DNA from 2 places in the Mesorhizobium sp. M0830 genome. Region 2 is predicted to be linked to the other one. Evidence: predicted binding sites of a transcription regulator. Region 2 holds the regulator's gene; the other holds the start of a gene.
The links. The regulator PhoB, encoded in region 2, activates phosphate uptake and scavenging genes when phosphate is short. The targets are predictions, from matches to a motif close to TGTCATNNANCTGTCAT.
Positions count from the first base shown of each region.

Region 1 (5,059 bases), on a different contig from region 2:
GCCCGCTGGTCAGGTCGCCGGTGCGGCGGCGCGAGGGCATTTTTTCGTCCATGGCTGGCAGCTCGGCGAAGGTTTATCTCAAGAGCGGTTCACCGTTTCACGGAAACGGCGAACCGCTCTCTCTTTGTTTCGACGCAATTCCGGACGGAAAAACCGCTACGCACTTTTCCTGGAATTGCTCAAGTCCGGTCCACGATGATCGCCGATTCCACGGGACAGGTCATGCCGTGATCTAATCATGTTCTCAAAACTTCCGGAATGGGATATTGATCCTTGATGCGTGGGGCCACATTCCTACTAGATCTTGGATAGCCGGGGGGTTCATGTCCGATATTCCGCTGTTTTCCGAGCGCCTGAGCCGGCGTGCGTTTCTCGGTGCATCTGCTTTGGGGGCCGCCTCCGTGGCTCTTTCGGCGTGCACCACGACGGACGTTGCGCCGCCGCCGGTGGCCGCACCGCCAAGCGATCCGGGCTTCGGCGATACCGCAAGCATGTATGCGGCGCGCACCGACGAGGGCTATCAACTGCCTGCAATCCCGGTGGCCAAGCTCGATCCGAAATTCGTGCGCCAGATCGTGTCCGACCCGACCGGAGAGAAACCCGGCACGATCGTCGTCGATACGTCCGAGCACTTCCTCTATCTGGTGGGCGATGGCGGCAAGGCTATCCGTTATGGCGTCAGCCTCGGCAAGGCCGGTTTCGGATGGACCGGCAGTGCCGTGGTTCAGGCGCGGAAAAAGTGGCCGGTCTGGACACCGCCGCCGGAAATGATCCAGCGCCGCCCGGAATTGGCGAAATACAAGGACGGCATGCCGCCAGGCCCGCAGAGCCCGCTCGGCGCCCGCGCGCTGTATCTGTTCCGGGACGGCAAGGACACGATGTACCGGCTGCACGGCACGCCGGAGTGGGATTCCATCGGCAAGAACGCATCGTCGGGCTGTGTGCGTTTCATGAACCAGGACATCATCGACCTTTACGGCCGCGTCAACGGCGTCGCGCCGGTCTTCGTGCGCCCCAATCTGTCGGCTGCCGGCAAGATCATGGCCGTTTCGAGCAGGACCGCCGAGCCGATCGATGCGGGCGTGCCAAGGGACGCGGAGATGTTGAAGTAAGCCGTCACGATCCCTCAGGCGGACGCGCTCGGCGCGCCCGCCCTTGTGTTGTCGTTACTTCTTGGCCAGACCCGGCAGCGTGACCTGATAGACCAGGAACATGGTGTCGACATCGGCACCGTCTTCGGCTTTGTAGGGCGCGCCGACCTGGAAGCCGTCCTGGGCGAGGAAGTCGTTGTCGTTGGCGACGAACAGGAAATAGTCGTCGGGCAGTTTCGGATCGAGCACGCTGACCACCGACATCGCCTCCCACTTCTCCGACAGGTTGTTCTTGTCGTTTGGCGCGCCATTATGCAGGCCGAAGCGGCCGAGTTCGGCACTATCGTTGATATCGATGAACGGCGTCAGTTTTGCCGGCGTCACCGACGGGTCGAGCACGCCCTTGGGCGCCAGCGGCTTGTCGGCGGCATCGAAGGCGCCGCCGGCAATATCGGTCGCGGCCGAGACGTCGACGACGAAGATCTGGCGCACCAGCGAGGTGTCGCCTTTCACGCCCTGACCGTTGCCGCCGTCGCGCGCCAGCATCAGGAAGGCCTGATCCGATAACGCCACGATCTCGCTTTGCGCGGCGATCTTGGTCTTGCCCTTGGCATCCTTGAACACCGGCAGCGGCACGACATACTCATGCGCTAGCTTGAGATGGGCGAGGTCGGAAGCGTCATAGACCAGCGCCCTGGTGTTCTGGCGGGTCGAGGCGGAATCGCCGCCATCCTGCCGGGGCGCCGACTGCAGCACGGCGATCAGGAACTTGCCGTCGGGCGTCATCGCCATGCCTTCGAGGCCCTGGTTGTTCTGGCGGCCGGTATCGGGATCCTTCGGATCGGGCTCGGCCGCACCCGGGCCGGGATTGTCGGAGGCGAAGTTCGGCGCGCCGTGGCGCATCGGCACGAGGGCGGCGGGCGGCTGGGTCGCCGACAGCAGATGTCCGTCGGCGGAGAACCGGTAGATGTTGGGGCCGTATTCGTCCGAGATGAACATGGTGCCGTCGGGCAGGCGCGCGATCGCCTCGTTGTCGAGCGCCAGCTTGCCGTTGTCGGCCTGCGGCAGGATCGGCATGTCGCCGCTTGCCGCGCGCACGCCGTTGAGCGGATCGAGGCCGGTGGCATCGGCACCCTTGTCGTCGGTGAGAAGCATGGTGTCGGCAAGCGTTGCCTTGACGCCCGTCTGCTCCTGGCCGGCAGCCGGTGCGGTGCCTGGTGCTGCCGGGGTAAACTCGATGCCGATAGTGTTGAGGCGCGGCCGGTAGTCGGTGGTGCCGACGACATTGTAACCGCGGTCCGGCAGCAGCCAGAGCGAGCCTTTGTAGCCGCCCGCATCACGTGTCCAGCTGGCGGTGTCGATCGACATGCCGGAGCCCGAGCCGAAGGTCTCGCCGAACTTGTCGCGCTGGGCGGCCGGGATGCGGCCGACGCCGACCAGTCCCTTGTTGACGAGGCCGCCGATCGTCGCGGTGCTGTCGGCGAGCGCCGGCGTCAAGGCGGTGAACAAGGCCAGCGCGACGCCGAGCGACGCGGTTCGGTGCAGGTGTTTCATGGATGAACCTCTTTGTGACAGATGTGCCGAAGCGGCCGCGCAGGACGAAAAACTCAAAGAGGTGCAACATCGATGATGTCGCGCGCTCCCGAACCGCGGTCTACGGCGCGAACATGATGCTTGCGTGACAGCGCACGATGCATGCCTGCCGTCTTTTCTACGCGACGACAAAAAAATGCGATTGGCGGAAAGAATTGATCACTTCGTCAGGACCTGGTCGACGACCGACATCTCGAATGCGCAGGCCGCGCACGGGACCCGTCATTCCCGGATATTCATGGAATTGGCCGAGGCGGGCGAGAAGCCGGTCGATCGAAACGCGTTTATCGGACCGCGCAGCATCAATCGCTGTCGCGCGCCACCAGCTCCAGCGGCCAGACCTCGCGCATGATCCGCGGACCAGCCGGGCCGGCGAAGGCGGGCAGCGACGCCAGCAGCATTTCGGCGAGCCGCTGTCCCATCGGCTCCAGCGCCGGTCGGAAGGCGGTCAGCGCCGGCGAGAAGTAGCGGCAGAGCGGCGTGTCGACGATGACGGTCACCGCCATGTCGTGACCCGGCCTGATGCCCATCTCGGCCAGCGCCTTGCAGCCGCCAAGCGCCATCGCGTCATTGTTGAAGATGATGGCGGTCGGCGGTTCCTTGGAGCGCATCACCTGCGGCGTCACTTCGTAGCCGGCGGCCTCGTTGATGAAGCCGGACGCAATCAGCTCGGGGTCGACCTCGATGCCATGCCGCAGCAAAGCCTTGCGGTAGCCGGCCAGGAACAGATAGCCGAAATTGAGGTCGAGCGACGGGCGGATGGCGGCGATGCGGCGGTGGCCGCGCGCCACGAGGCGGTCGACCGCATCGGCTCCGGCCTTTTCGAAATCGAGGTCGAGGGAAGGGTAGGACTTGGCTCCGGAGCGGCTGCGCCCGAGCGTGGCGAATGGGAAACCGACCTGGGTGAGATAGTCGATGCGCTCGTCCTCGCGCCGCGTCCAGGCCAGCACCACTGCATCGGCCCGGCGCGTCTCGACGACACGGCGCAGGCGCTCCTGCTGGTAGTCGCCGGGAGCGCCCATGACCACGATCAGGTCGAGCCCGCTTTCGGCGAGCCTCGCCTGCAGCCCGATCAGGAGCGGAATGAAGAACGGCTCGCCATATTGCTGGTCGCCCGGATGCGGCTGCATCATGAAGGCGATCGAATGGGTGGCGCCTTGCCGCAAGCTGCGGCCGGATTGGTTCGGCGAGTAGTTGAGTGTCCTGGCCGCTTCGAGCACGCGCTGGCGCGTGTCGGCATTGACGTCGGCACGGCCGTTAAGGGCGCGCGACACCGTGCCGATCGAAATGTTCAGGTGACGGGCAAGGTCGTGAATGCTGGATGCCAAGTGACTGTTCTCCCCCTTGCCTGGCTAGCACCGGCAGCCGCCAAGGCCAAGACGACAAGACGATTTTCGCGAGCGGCCGATTGACATTCTACGCCTTCGGGTGTGTTCTCGTAAACGTTTACGGAAAAACGTTTACGGCTATGCCGTGAATGCCGTGACGATCGGTCTGGAGGGACCGAGAGGGAGGAGTACTGGATGGTCAATGTCGTCCTGGTCGGTTGCGGAGCCATGAGCAAGGCCTGGCTCGATGCCGCGCGGCAGATCGACCGGCTCGCCATTGTCGGCCTTGTCGACCTCGACGCCGACAGGGCGCGAGCGAGGGCGCACGAATACGATCTCACCGGTGCCGTCATTGGAACCGATCTCGACGCCGTGCTCGACCAGACCCGGCCTGACGCGGTATTCGACGTGGTGGTTCCCGCCGCCCGGCGACAAGTCGCGCTTTCCGCCTTTGCCCATCATTGCCATCTCTTGACGGAAAAGCCGCTCGCCGACACTCCTGAGAATGCGCGGGCCATCGTCAAGGCCGCTCGCCAGGCCGGGCGCGTTCATGCCGTCGTCCAGAACCGCCGCTATGTCGCCGATGTCAGGCGCATCCGGAGGTTCCTGGACTCCGGCGCCATTGGTGCCGCCACCAGCATTCATGCCGACTTCTTCGTCGCGCCGCATTTCGGCGGCTTTCGCGAAGAGATGGCCCATGTCCTGCTGCTCGACATGGCGATCCACACCTTCGACGCCGCCCGTTACATGGTCGCCGGCGAGCCGGCCGGCGTCTATTGCCAGGAATGGGAGCCGGCCAATTCCTGGTACCGGCAGGGATCGTCGGCCAGCGCCGTCTTCGATCTCGGCGGCGGCAGACTGTTCACCTATGCCGGCTCATGGTGCGGCGCCGGTTTCCGCACGAGCTGGGAGGGCAGCTGGCGCATCGTTGCCGAGCGCGGCAGCCTCATTTGGGACGGCCATGACGTGCTGCAGGCAGAGGTCGTGGCGCCGGGCCGCGACGGCCTTTTCGACAAAACCCAGCCAATCGAAGTGCCGCCGCTCGAT
Region 1 is NZ_JAMYOR010000004.1:186,069-191,127, reverse strand. Features, by position in the region: gene NKI20_RS04745 (MATE family efflux transporter) at 1-52, opposite strand, end outside; gene NKI20_RS04740 (L,D-transpeptidase) at 324-1,112, shown strand; gene NKI20_RS04735 (esterase-like activity of phytase family protein) at 1,167-2,645, opposite strand; gene NKI20_RS04730 (LacI family DNA-binding transcriptional regulator) at 2,987-4,012, opposite strand; gene NKI20_RS04725 (Gfo/Idh/MocA family protein) at 4,208-5,059, shown strand, end outside.
Region 1: a site for PhoB is predicted at 2,759-2,775, ahead of NKI20_RS04735 (esterase-like activity of phytase family protein). Genes of this name have one in related genera too.

Region 2 (5,059 bases):
CCGCCATGAACCGATCAGTTGGTCGAGCGGCTGCAGCGCGCGGGACGACACCAGGGAAGACGCGAAGATCATCCCTGCCGTCATCTTCCCTTGCAGCACGAGCCATGCTCCAACGCCCAGTATCGCCAGCTGAAGGATCATGCGTACCGCTCGCGATGCTCCGCTGAAGATCGCGTTGGCCGTGGACGAACGGTCATGAAGAATTAGCGCCTCCGCCACGTGCCTGCCCCAGACGCGCGCCGCGTTTTGGACCATGCCCATGGCGAGCAGCGTCTCCGCGTTGCGGGCAAAGGCCTGCTCCGACAGGCTGGCGACAGCCGAACGTTCCGCGGACAAAGCGTCATTCCTGCCGACGGCGAGCTGATTTGCCAGGACCAGCGCAAGCAACAGCGCAACCCCTGCCAGCGTAAGCCAAAACAGAAAGGGATGGATGAGGTACAGCAGGGTGAGGAAGAAGGGAGCAAACGGCAGGTCAAATAAGACCGCCACACTGCGTGACCTGATGAAGGCGCATATCGAGGCAAGGTCGCGCAGTGGAGACATGGCTGCGCCGCCGGCGTACTTGGCTTCAAGCGAGACGGCGAATGTCCTCGCACCCAGTCTGTCGTCGACAGTGGCTGCAACGCGCTGCGTGTAGATGGAGCGGACCGCATCGAGGAGACCGAGAAAGGCGAGCGCGAGAACCGCGATAGCCGACAGGTAGAACAGCGTCTCGACGCTGTAGGAAGGCAGGACGCGGTCATAGACTTGCAAGAGATAGAGGGGGATCACCAACAGCAGGATGTTGATGAGGAACGAGAAAGCACCGACATCGGCGATGGCGCGCCTGAAAACTGCCTGCAAACTGGACTCTCCAATCATCCCCGCGCTCCCTGACGGCTAATGGCCTCAAACATGAAGCCGCCGCTTAGAGCGAGTGGTCGCTTGCCATGTCCAAGGGTTGGTCCAGCGTATAGGCGTGGATATAGTCGATTTTCATCTCCGCTGGAGTAGCCAGATGGTCAGGAGGCTGGCCGGCAATGCCGCCGACCGCGAGATTGGCCAGTATGTACATGGGGTCGTGCATGTCGGACGGCGTCGCCGCTTGGGCGACCTTCACACCGTCATAGGTCCAGACAAGCTCATCCTTTGTCCAGAGCAGGCCATAGGTGTGGAAACCGTCAGTGTCCGCAACGTTCACCGTGGACGAAACCTTCGTGTGCTCTCCCGTCTCATTGGTGTGCGCTGTCATGAAAAGCGTGTTCGGATCCTGACCGCGCGTTTCGACGACGTCCAGCTCCGGCGGCCACGATCCGTCTTCCGGAAGCAGCCAGAAGGCCGGCCAGGCTCCGGCCGTTTCGGGCAGGTCCGCCCGCATTTCGAAATAGCCGTAGGTTTGCGCGAAGCTGTCGTGGGTCGTCAGTATCCCCGATGTGTATTCGTAGTTGTTGATCAGAGGCTTGATGTCCTCCGGCGCCTGCGCGGCGGTGATGATGAGGACGCCGTTTTCAACGCTGAACGGGTGGACGGAACTCGTCGGCCCGTAATTGGCGTCGATATACCATTGCAACTCGCCATTGCTGCTCAATGTGCTGCCGTTCGGCGCGCCCCACGAGAAATTGGAATTCCAGGTGCCGTCCTGCCCGTCCCGAAGGCTCAGCGTGTTGAATTCGTCGGCGAAGGACAGCGTCATTCCGGACTTGTCTATCGGCAGTTCGAACTGGGTGGGCTGCAACTTGTCGATGGTCGTATTCTTGAACACCAGGATCTCGTCAGATCCGAGGTTCAGCATCACGTTCGATTCCACCTGAACCATCTGCGAACGGACGGCATCGAACGAAGTGAAGTCATAGCCGTTAAGGCGCACCACATCGGTCGCACCGAAATCGAAGATAAGATCGCTTCCATTTCCTTTGGAGATGGCGAAAGTGTCGGCGCCGTCACCGCCGATCAGGACATCATTTCCCTTGCCGCCATCCAGCGTCTGATGACCCGACCCGCCCTTGATGATGTTGTCCAACGCATTTCCGAACGCATATCGATTGGCGCCGGTAACGACCAGGTTCTCGAAATTGTCGGGGAGCTTGTAGCTCATCCAGGTGTCGATCGTGTCGATCCCGGCCCCGGGATCTTCGACCACCTTATTGTTGGTGGAATAGAGGTGATAGTAGTCGTCGCCGGCGCCACCATACATCGTGACATTGACGCCGGTGTCTCCCCAGAACGAGTCGTTGCCTGAGGTGCCATGCAGTTCGGCCCCGGCTCCGGTTGCCGAGAACCAATGACTGGACGCGCCGGTGTAGGGAAGAGGAATACCTTTGGCGTTTAAGACCGTGCTCATCAGAAATCCTTCCTCTTAGTGCCCGACCTGATCAAGTCGTTCGGCGCAAGGTCCGGCGACCGCTTTCAAAGCAACGTTGCAACGAACGAGATCGTTCCCGCGGAATCGTCATCCAATGCAAGATCGTATTGACTATTCGGAGCACATACAATCGATAAAGAGGAGAGAAACTCATTCTTAGTCTGAGGAACTTTTTTAATAAAATTGCGCATTTATGCGAAACCACATCCTCTGGCGGGCACATAGCCATATTAGTTCAAATTGTTTCTTGAGGCGCGCAACTTTGATCGGAGGTCTGCGGGCAAGATAGCAATGTGACCAACTAAAGTGTCACGGGCCGTGCTTCCTGCGGCCAGCCTGGCAGAAAAGCGAATTGGGAGATCGGAGGGCAATCGCCAGCCAGTCAAGCTACGCGCCGAGCCCCGCGAAGGGCAGTTTAGACTTCGATCCCGCCTGCTTGAATGTCTGCCATCGCGTGGCCATTGGCGACGACCTGCTGATCGAATTTGAACCTTGGTTCCGATCTATCGGCTAGTCTTCCCTGATCGCGTAGCCTGCGCCCCGAATGGTGCGGATGACGTCGGGCATGCGGCCGTTGTTGACGGCTTTGCGCAGCCGGCCGACATGCACGTCCACCGTGCGTTCGTCGATGTAGATCGTTTCGCCCCAGACGTTGTCGAGCAGTTGGCTACGCGAGAACACGCGGCCGGGATGGCGCATCATGAATTCGAGCAGGCGGAATTCGGTCGGCCCGAGCCGGATCTCGCTCTTCTTGCGATAGACCCGGTGCGATTCTCGATCGAGCACGATGTCGCCGACCTTCAGCACGCTGGACAGCAGTTCCGGCTTGGCACGGCGCAACAGCGCCTTGACCCTGGCCATGAACTCCGGTGTCGAAAACGGCTTGACCAGATAATCGTCGGCGCCGGTCGAGAGGCCCCGCACGCGATCGCTCTCCTCGCCGCGCGCGGTCAGCATGATGATCGGCAGCCGCTCGGTCTCGGGACGCATTCGCAGGCGCCGGCAGAGTTCGATGCCGGAAACCGCCGGCACCATCCAGTCGAGCACCAGAAGGTCAGGCACGTTCTCCTGCAGCCGGATCTCGGCCTCGTCGCCACGCGTCACGACCTCGACCTGATAGCCCTCGGACTCCAGATTATAGCGGAGCAGCACGCCTAGCGGCTCCTCGTCCTCCACCACCATGATGCGTGGCGCGATCATCGGCTGGTTACCCCTGTCGTCATGCCGCGGGCGCGGACATTGTCGTCTCGTCCTGTTTCGGACGATTGGCCGGCAGCTGGGTGCCGGTCAAAACATAATAGGCATTTTCCGCGATGTTGGTGACGTGGTCGCCGATGCGCTCGAGGTTCTTGGCGCAGAACAAAAGATGCGTGCACGCGGTGATGTTGCGCGGGTCTTCCATCATATAGGTGAGAAGCTCGCGGAACACGGAGGTGTATTTGACGTCGATGCGTTCGTCGTCGGCACGCAGTTTCGCCAGCGCGGCGGCGTCACGCGCCGCATATTCCTCGATGACGCCCTGCACCTGGATCAGCACCAGTTGTGCCATTCCATCGATCGAGTGCGAAAGGTCGCGCGGCGTGACGCTGAGGCCGACAGTGCCGACACGCTTGGCGATGTTCTTGGCAAGGTCGCCGATGCGTTCGAGATCGCCGGCCATGCGGATAGAACCGACGACATGGCGCAGATCATCGGCCATCGGCTGCCGCTTGGCGATCAGCGTGATGGCACGGTCGTCGAGCTCGCGCTGGCGCGCGTCCATGATCGCGTCGTCGGAGACGACGCGCTGTGCCAAGGCGTTGTCGGAATTCAAGAGCGCCTTGGTCGCACCGCCGACCATCGAGCTAGCGAGATCGCCCATGTCGCTGATGAGCCTGCTGATCTGACCGAGATCCTCGTCGAAAGAAGCGACTGTATGTTCGCTCATTATCCTGTTCCTCGTATGCCTGAGCTCAGCCGAAGCGGCCGGTGATGTAGTCCTGCGTGCGCTTCTCGCGGGGCGACGTGAAGATCCTCTCCGTGCGGTCGAACTCGACCAGCTCGCCCAGATACATGAAGGCCGTCTGCTTCGATACGCGCGCCGCCTGCTGCATGTTGTGGGTGACGATGACGATCGTGTAGTCGGCTTGCAACTCGTCGATCAGTTCCTCGATCTTGGCGGTCGACAGCGGGTCGAGCGCCGAGGCGGGCTCGTCGAGCAGGATGACTTCCGGCTTCACCGCCACGGTGCGGGCGATGCAGAGCCGCTGCTGCTGGCCGCCGGAGAGGCTGAGGCCGCTGGCGTCGAGCTTGTCCTTGACCTCGGTCCAGAGTGCCGCGCGCTTCAGCGCCTGCTCGACGCGGCCGTCCATCTCCGACTTGCTCAGCTTCTCGTAGAGCCTGATGCCGAAAGCGATGTTTTCGTAGATCGACATCGGAAATGGCGTCGGCTTCTGGAACACCATGCCGATCTTGGTGCGCAGCAGGTTGAGGTCCTGCGAGCGGTCGAGAACGTTCTGGCCGTCGAGCAGCACCTGACCTTCGGCCGTCTGCTTGGGATAGAGCTCGTAGATGCGATTGAAGACGCGCAGCAGCGTCGACTTCCCGCAGCCCGAAGGCCCGATGAAGGCGGTGACGCTGCGCTCCGGCAAGGACAGAGTGATGTCCTTCAGCGCCTTCGACTGGCCGTAGTAGAAGTTGAGGTTCTTGACCTCGATCTTGGCCTTGGCGGTGGCCTCG
Region 2 is NZ_JAMYOR010000003.1:177,975-183,033, reverse strand. Features, by position in the region: gene NKI20_RS03600 (type I secretion system permease/ATPase) at 1-843, opposite strand, end outside; gene eglC (endo-1,3-1,4-beta-glycanase EglC) at 908-2,320, opposite strand; gene phoB (phosphate regulon transcriptional regulator PhoB) at 2,852-3,541, opposite strand; gene phoU (phosphate signaling complex protein PhoU) at 3,561-4,268, opposite strand; gene pstB (phosphate ABC transporter ATP-binding protein PstB) at 4,294-5,059, opposite strand, start outside.